2 linked regions of the Aggregicoccus sp. 17bor-14 genome follow. The protein of the gene in region 1 binds, or shares a complex with, the protein of each later gene. Links are inferred from orthologs where the notes say so. Each region holds a gene or a part of one and is shown in the gene's direction. Other genes may lie near its edges.

Region 1 (3,827 bases):
CGCGTGGCGCTGCTCTGCGGTCCCGGCAACAACGGCGGCGACGGGTGGGTGGCCGCGCGCCTGCTGCTCGCCGGCGGCGTGCGCGCCGAGCTCGCGCTGGTGGGGGAGCGCGCGCGGCTCTCCGCCGAGGCCGCGCGCAACCTCGAGGTGCTCGAGGGCGCCGGGGGCGAGGCGCTCGCGCTCGAGGCGCTCGCGCCGCTCCGCGAGGGGGACGTCGCGGTGGACGCGCTGCTGGGCACGGGCTTGAGCCGCGCTCCGGAGGGCCCCTTCGCCGAGGCCATCCGCTGGCTCGAGCGCCAGCGCGAGGCCGGGGCGAAGGTGGTCAGCGCGGACCTGCCCAGCGGGCTGCACAGCGACTCGGGCCAGGCCTTCGAGCCCTGCGTGCAGGCGGACCTCACGGTGGCCTTCGGCGCCGCGAAGCTGGGACAGGTGCTGCAGCCGGGGGCAGCGCGCTCCGGCGAGCTCTCGGTCGCGGACATCGGGCTGCCCGCGGGCGTGCTCGAGCGCCTCGCCGGAGAGAGCGCGCACCTGGTGGAGGCCGCGGACGTGCTCGCGGCCTTCCCGGCGCGCGAGGCGGACACGCACAAGGGCACCTTCGGCCACGTGCTGGTGGTGGCGGGCAGCCGGGGCAAGTCGGGGGCTGCCGCGCTCTCGGGCCAGGGGGCGCTGCGCGGGGGCGCGGGCCTCGTCACCGTGGCCACGCCGGCGGACGCGCTGGACGCGGTGCTCGCGCACGCGCCCGAGCTGATGGGCGTGCCGCTGCCGGCGGGGGCGGCGCTGGGGCCCGAGCACCTGGACGCGCTGCTCGCGGCGGCCGAGGGCAAGGATGCGCTGGTGCTGGGGCCGGGCTTACCGCGCGGGCCCGGGACCGCGGCGCTGCTCGGCGAGCTGCTCTCGCGCGTGGAGGCGCCCGCGCTGCTGGATGCAGACGCGCTCAACGCCGTCTCCGAGGATCTCTCCGTGCTCGCGCGCGCGAAGGGGCCGCTGGTGCTCACCCCGCACCCGGGCGAGATGGCGCGCCTGTGTGGGCAGCCCACGAAGCAGGTGCAGGCGGCGCGCGTGCAGGTGGCGCGGGACTTCGCGCGCGCGCACGGCGTCACCCTGGTGCTCAAGGGCTCGCGCACCCTCACCGCGCTCGCGGACGGGCGCGTGTACGTGAACCCCACCGGCAACGCCGGCATGGCCACCGGCGGGGCAGGGGACGTGCTCTCGGGCCTCACCGGCGCGCTGCTCGCGCAGGGGCTCGAGCCCGCGGTCGCCGCGTGGGCCGCGGTGTACGCGCACGGGGCCGCGGGAGACCTCGCGGCTCGACGCCGGGGACAGGCGGGGCTGCTCGCGCGCGACCTGCTCGAGGGGCTGTGCGAGCTCTGGGTGGGGTGGCAGCGATGACGCTCCCCACGCGCTCGCGCACACTCGTCTCGGGCTCTCCCGAGCAGACGCACGCGCTCGGCGTGCGGCTCGGGCGCCTGCTGCAGCCGGGCGACTTCGTGGGGCTGGTGGGGGACCTGGGCGCGGGCAAGACGCACTTCGTGCGCGGAGTGGCGGAGGGCGCGGAGGTGGACCGCTCCGAGGTCGCGAGCCCCACCTTCGCCATCGTGTATCCGTACCGGGGCCGCGTGCCGCTCTACCACGCGGACCTCTACCGGCTCGCGGACGCGGACGAGCTCTACGCCACGGGCTTCCACGACCTGGTGGGCGCGGACGGCGCGGTGCTGGTGGAGTGGCTGGACCGCGTGCCCGAGGCCGCGCCCCGCGAGCACCTGCGCCTCACCTTGAGCGCGGACCGCGAGGACCCGGAGGAGCGCAGCCTCCAGGCCGACGCGGTGGGCGCGCGCGCCGTGGCGCTGCTCGAGGCGTGGCTGCCCGCGCAGGGCTGAGGTTGTCGCCGGCGAAAAACGAGCGGCGCCCGGGGCCACGAGGGCCACCGGGCGCCGCAGGACTTCAGGTCACGGACCGGGCTAGTAGGTGCCGGACAGCGTCACGCCCGAGTACGCGCTGTACGCGTTGAGCATGATGTACCAGTCGCCGGCGGCCGGAGCGCTGATGGTGCAGGTCTCCGCGTTGCCGGTGAGGTACGGGCGGCAGTTGTAGGTGGTCGTGGTGGGCTTCGCGCCGGAGCGGACGTAGAGGTCCGCGTCGCCCGTGCCACCGCTGATCTTCACGGTGAGCGAGGGACGGCCCGACGGCACCGAGATCTTCCAGTACTGCGAAGAGCCGGTCGCGCCGGAGATGTTCGACACGGGCACGCCGTTGGTCAGCACCGGCGTGGTGTCGGTGCCGCCGCCCGCGGTGTACGAGCCCACGATGCTCACGCCGGAGAAGGCCGAGTAGGCGTTGAGCATGATGTAGTAGGTGCCCGCGCTGGGCGCCGCGAAGGTGCAGGTCTCGGCGTTGCCGGTGAGGTACGGGCGGCAGTCGTAGGTGGTGGTGGTGGGCTGCGAGCCGAAGCGCACGTACATGTCCGCGTCACCCGTGCCGCCGCTGATCTTGATGCTCAGGTTGGTGGCGCCCGCCGGGACGGCCAGCGTGTAGTAGACGTTCGCGCCAGTCGCGGCGCTCTGGCCCGTGAGGGTCACGCCGTTGCTCAGCGCGGTGGAGCCGGTCGGAGGAGGCGGGGTGGTGCCGCCGGGCACGCCCACCGCGTCCCAGGCCTGGGTGACGGAGGCCGCCACGGTGCTCCCGTAGAGGTCGGTCGCCGCCTGCACGGTGGCGTTGCGCGCGCCCTGGAAGTTGGTGGACGCGGTCATGTAGTTGGCGTTGGCGCGGTAGAAGATGGCGCCGGCCTTCTGCGTACCGATGCCCGTCACGTTGACGGTGGTCTTGGCGCGCGGGTGCGTGCCGCCCGTGGACAGCAGCTTGAACGCGAGGTTCGCGATGCCCGAGTTCGAGTGCACGCCGCCGTTGTCGGAGGTGCCCGTGTAGCGCTCGGGGTAGTAGTCCTTCGAGGAGCCGTCCTGGGTGGGGTTCGCCATGTAGCGCAGCGCGTCGCCCGCGGTGCCCGGCGTCCAGATGTCCTCGCCGATCTTGAAGACGTCCGCGTCGGTCGCCCAGGTGCGGGTCCAGCTCTCGCAGTAGGCGGCGAAGATGTCGCTCATGCCCTCGTTGAGCGCGCCGGACTCGCCCGAGTAGGTGAGGTTGGACTCGTTCTCGGTCACCGCGTGGGTGAGCTCGTGCACGGTCACGTCCAGGTCGCGGCCCAGCGGACCGGACTGCACGCCGTCGCCGTCGCCGTACACCATCTGGGTGCCGTCCCAGTAGGCGTTGACGTAGTTGGTGCTGTAGTGCACCGAGCTCTTGAGCTGCGCGCCGGCGCCGTTGATGGAGTCGCGGCCGAAGTTCGCGCTGTAGCAGTTGTAGGTGGTGCCGAGGTGATCGTAGTTCTGGTCGATCGTCGCATCACCCGTGGTGGCCCCACCCTCGCTGCGGCGCAGCGTGCCCGGCAGGGTGCTGCCGTTGTTCGCCGAGTACACGACGCGGTTGAGCGCGCTGTGGATCTGCGGCTGGCGCTCGAGGAGGCTGCCGTCCTGCGCGCTCACGTAGACGAGGTCGCGCACGGGGGTGCCATCGGCGCGGGCGCCGGTGACGGTCACCTGGTACGCGAGCGACATCGCGCCGGTGTCGGACTTGAGGAAGTACACGAGCCGGCCGCTGCTCGCGGCAGCGCCCTGCACCTCGTCCGAGGCGCGGGTGGCCGCGACGCTCGCCGCCTCGGCGGCGATGCGCGGGGTGGCGGAGAGGCTCACGCCGTCGCGCGCGGTGCCGTTGACCGCATAGATGGTGCCCTCCTTGTTCACGTGGACGATGAGCTCACCGCCCACCACCGGCAG
Region 2 (3,742 bases), on another replicon or contig:
GAGGACGCCTCCGCGTTCCTCGTCGCGCCGCCGCCCGCGCACGGCCAGCAGGCCCGGGAGCATCGCAGCCTCCTGCTCGACTGGAGCCACGTGGACACCGATGGCCTGGGCGCCGCGAGCACCTGGGGCCCCTCGCCGTCGTGGTCGCCCTCGGTCTCCCAGTCCACCCCCGCCGCGCCGCGCGTGACGTCTGAGACGCCCGTGGCCGCAGCACCCGCGCCGGTCGCTCCCGCTCCCGCTCCCGTGGCCGCCGCTCCGGCTTCCGTGGAGCCCGCTGCCGCGTCGCGCCCGCCCGTGTTCGGGGGCGCCGCCATCGACGCGCCGAAGCCGCTTCCGCCGCCCGAGCCCGTGGCTGCGCCCGTGCCCGCGCCCGAGCCGGTGGCTGCCAAGCCCCCGCTCGCGCTCCCGCCCCATCCGGGCCACGGCACGCCCGCGCAGGGCACGCCGGTGGCCGCCGCCGCGCCGATGAAGAGCTTCGCCGTGAGCGCGGAGCCTCCCTCCCGCACCGGCCTCTTCGTGGGGCTCGCCGTCGGCGCGCTGCTGCTCGGTGCCGCCGTCGTGTGGGGCGTGCGCCGGCCGGCCTCGCCTGCGCCCGCGCCCGAGGTCCAGGCGCCGGCGCCCTCCGCGGCGGCGCCTGCGGCGGTCGCCCCGCCTCCGGCCACGGCGCCCCAGGCGGCCGCGCCCGAGGCCACCGCGCCCGCAGTCGCTGCTGCTCCCGCGCCCGCGACGGCGGCCCCCGCTGCCCCTGCGCCGAGTGCAGCGGCGCAGCAGCCCACCGCGGCGCCCACGGTGACCGCGCCGGCGCCCACGCAGCCCGTCGCCTCGCCCGAGACTCCTGCCGCTGCCCCCGCGCGCGCAGGCGGGGAGGCCGACTACCCGCAGCTGATGAAGCTCGCGCAGGCCGCGAACGCCGGGCAGCGCTTCCGGGCCGCCGCGGTGAGCTACCGCAAGGCGCTCGCGCTGCGCCCGGACTCGATGGATGCCAAGGCCGGCCTGGGCATCGCCCTGGTCAACAGCGACCCCGGCAACTCGGGCTACCGCGAGGCGGTGCGCCTGCTGCAGGAGGCGGTGAAGGCCGAGGACGGCAACGCGCGCGCCTGGCTCGCGCTCGGCATGGGCCTGCAGTTCACCGGGCAGAACGCGCAGGCGGCGCAGGCCTACCGCAAGTACCTGCTCCTCGAGCCGGCAGGCTCGTCGGCAGCAGACGTGCGAGCGATGCTGAAGGAACTCGGCAACTAGCCGGGCGGCGTGTTAACCCCAGGCCGTGCTCGTACTCGGCCTGGAGACCTCCTGCGATGAGACCGCTGCGGCGCTGGTAGAGGACGGCCGGCGCGTGCTCTCCGACGTCGTGTCCACCCAGGTGGACATCCACCGGCGCTGGGGTGGGGTGGTGCCGGAGCTCGCCAGCCGCAACCACGTGGTGCAGGTGATGCCGGTGCTGCACGAGGCGCTCACGCGCGCGGGCAAGCGCCTGGACGACGTGGACCTCATCGCCGTCACCTCGGGCCCCGGCCTCATCGGCGCGCTGCTGGTGGGCCTGCAGGTGGCCAAGAGCCTCAGCCTCGCCACCGGCAAGCCCTTCGTGGGCGCGAACCACCTCGAGGGCCACCTGCTGGCCATCCGCCTCCTGGAGGACGCGCCCGAGCCTCCCTTCCTCGGGATGGTGGTCAGCGGCGGCCACACCAGCCTCTACGAGGTGCAGGCCTACGGGCGCTACCGCCTGGTGGGCAGCACCCGCGACGACGCGGCCGGCGAGGCCTTCGACAAGACGGCGCGCATCCTCGGGCTGCCGTACCCGGGCGGGCTGCCCATCGATCAGCTCGCCCAGAAGGGCGACCCCACGGCCATCCGCTTTCCGCGCGCGCTGCCGCAGACGGACCACTTCGACTGGTCCTTCAGCGGGCTGAAGACCTCGGTGCTGCACCACGTGAAGAAGCACGGCGTGCCGCAGGGCCAGGCGCTCGCGGACCTGTGCGCGAGCTTCCAGGAGGCCGTGGCGGACAGCCTCAGCCGCAAGTTCGTGCTCGCGGCGAAGCGCCTCGGCCTCACGCAGCTGGTGGTGTGCGGCGGCGTGGCGGCCAACTCGCGGCTGCGCAGCCTGTGCCAGGAGCGCGCCGAGGAGCGGGGCCTGAAGCTGTTCCTCCCGCCGGTGCGCCTGTGCACGGACAACGGCGCGATGATCGCGGTCGCCGGCTACGAGGCGTGGCGGCGCGGACTGCGCGGCGACTTCCGCCTCGCGGCGGACCCCGCCTGGCGCATGTGAGGAAGGCCCCGTGACCCGCAGCTTCACCTTCGACTCCCCCCGAGACATCCTCAAGCGCCACGGCCTGCAGGCGAAGCACAGCTGGGGCCAGAACTTCCTCGGCGACCCGGACGCGCTCGAGCAGATCAGCGACGCGCTCCTGCTGCGCAAGGACGAGCCCGTGGTGGAGCTGGGCCCGGGGCTCGGCCACCTCACGCGCTTCCTCGCGGCCACCGGCGCGCGCGTGACGGCGGTGGAGCGCGACCGGGACATGGTCGCGGTGCTGGAGAAGGAGGCCATCCCCGGCGTGAAGGTGGTGGCGGGCAACGCCGCCACGGTGGACTTCGCCGAGGTGGCCGGCGCGCCCGAGGTGGCGGTGGCGGGAAACCTCCCGTACCACCTCACCAGCTCCATCCTCTTTCGCGTACTCGAGCAGCGCCGCAGCGTGACGCGCGCGGTGTTCACGCTGCAGAAGGAGGTCGTCGTGCGGCTCGCGGCGAAGCCGGGCGGGCGCGACTACGGCCTGCTCAGCGTGCTGCTCGGGCTCTACTTCGAGGCGGAGAACCTGCTCACGCTGGAGGCCGCGCGCTTCCATCCGCCCCCCAAGGTGGACTCGGCGGTGCTGCGGCTCACGCGCCTGCCCGCGCCGCGCGCCCCGGTGCTCAGCGACACGCGCTTCATCCGCGTGGTGAAGGCGGGCTTCGCCCAGCGGCGCAAGACGCTGCTCAACTCGCTCAAGAGCGACCGCACGCTCGTCGCGCCGGAGCTGCTCCCGCAGGCGCTCGCGCAGGCGGGCCTCGAGCCCACGCGGCGCGCCGAGACGCTCGCGCCCGAGGAGTTCGCCGCGCTCGAGCGGGCCCTGGGCACGCTCGCGCCCGAGTCCGGCACCACGCCGCTGGGCGGCGCAGCGCCGGACGCCGACGACGCGGCGGAGTAGGGCAGGGCGGCGCGAGCGCTCAGAAGCGCTTGCGCTCGGCCACCTGGCGCAGCAGCCCGCCGTTCTGGGCGAGGTAGCGGCGGAACTCGTCCTCCGGGATGCGCATGCGCGCGAGCACGCCGGAGAGGATCTCCTCCAGCTCCCGGTTCGGCTGGCGCTTGAGCTCCATCGCCGCCTTGAGCAGGGCCACGCCGTACAGGGGGCTCGCCTCGATCGGCTCGGCGGGCTCGTGGCCCGCAGGCGCTCCGACCGCGCGGCCGTCCGCGTCCTGGCGCACGCGTGCCTCCGCGCTGCGCTCCTGGAGGTGCACCACCGCCGCCTTCACCCGCTGCCCTCGGCTCATGCGCCCCGTAGCCTCCCCAACCATCCCTGTTGCAGGGTGTCGCTTGGTGTCGAACGGCGGTGCGCAAGGTAGGTGAAGCGCCACGGCCGCGTCAACGGCCGTGCTCGCGCGCGGGCTCGCGCCCCAAGCGCCTGGAACCGCTCGCGTTTTTTCGCGCGAATTGCCCGCGCCGCGCCGCGCGTGGTTAGGTGCTCGGCGCGCGCTGCGGGGCCGGAAAATC

The links.
Region 2: the proteins of tsaE (region 1) and tsaD are in contact, whole or in part, in a crystal structure (PDB 6N9A), measured with the Thermotoga maritima proteins. The link is inferred for Aggregicoccus sp. 17bor-14 from one-to-one orthologs. Residues at the interface, in WP_004082108.1 of Thermotoga maritima: Leu37, Gly38, Lys46, Lys57, Val59, Lys60, Ser61, Thr63, Phe64, Thr65, Leu66, Met67, Val69, Pro71, Tyr82, Arg83, Leu84, Asp86, Asp88, Phe89, Asp93, Ile128, Asp130, Glu131, Arg134; in WP_004082750.1 of Thermotoga maritima: Cys10, Asp11, Arg49, His50, Leu82, Gly84, Gly135, Gly136, Glu154, Thr155, Leu156, Asp157, Asp158, Ser159, Glu162, Asp165, Lys166, Arg169, Leu170, Tyr175, Lys213, Thr214, Leu217, Tyr218, Gln221, Arg222, Asn324.

What each region holds. Positions count from the first base shown.
Region 1 is NZ_VJZZ01000008.1:296,206-300,032, reverse strand. The notes cover bases 132-3,131. They hold tsaE (tRNA (adenosine(37)-N6)-threonylcarbamoyltransferase complex ATPase subunit type 1 TsaE), read left to right. Parts: upstream 132-1,385; coding sequence 1,386-1,877; downstream 1,878-3,131. Other genes in these bases: FGE12_RS17390 (M4 family metallopeptidase), read right to left, coding at 1,959-3,131; FGE12_RS17400 (NAD(P)H-hydrate dehydratase), read left to right, coding at 132-1,389. Also shown: more of FGE12_RS17400, read left to right, coding at 1-131; more of FGE12_RS17390, read right to left, coding at 3,132-3,827. UniProt on the Escherichia coli protein: Required for the formation of a threonylcarbamoyl group on adenosine at position 37 (t(6)A37) in tRNAs that read codons beginning with adenine.
Region 2 is NZ_VJZZ01000009.1:243,440-247,181, forward strand. The notes cover bases 349-3,263. They hold tsaD (tRNA (adenosine(37)-N6)-threonylcarbamoyltransferase complex transferase subunit TsaD), read left to right. Parts: upstream 349-1,264; coding sequence 1,265-2,263; downstream 2,264-3,263. Other genes in these bases: FGE12_RS18830 (response regulator), read left to right, coding at 349-1,239; rsmA (16S rRNA (adenine(1518)-N(6)/adenine(1519)-N(6))-dimethyltransferase RsmA), read left to right, coding at 2,274-3,179; FGE12_RS18845 (hypothetical protein), read right to left, coding at 3,199-3,263. Outside these bases: more of FGE12_RS18830, read left to right, coding at 1-348; more of FGE12_RS18845, read right to left, coding at 3,264-3,522.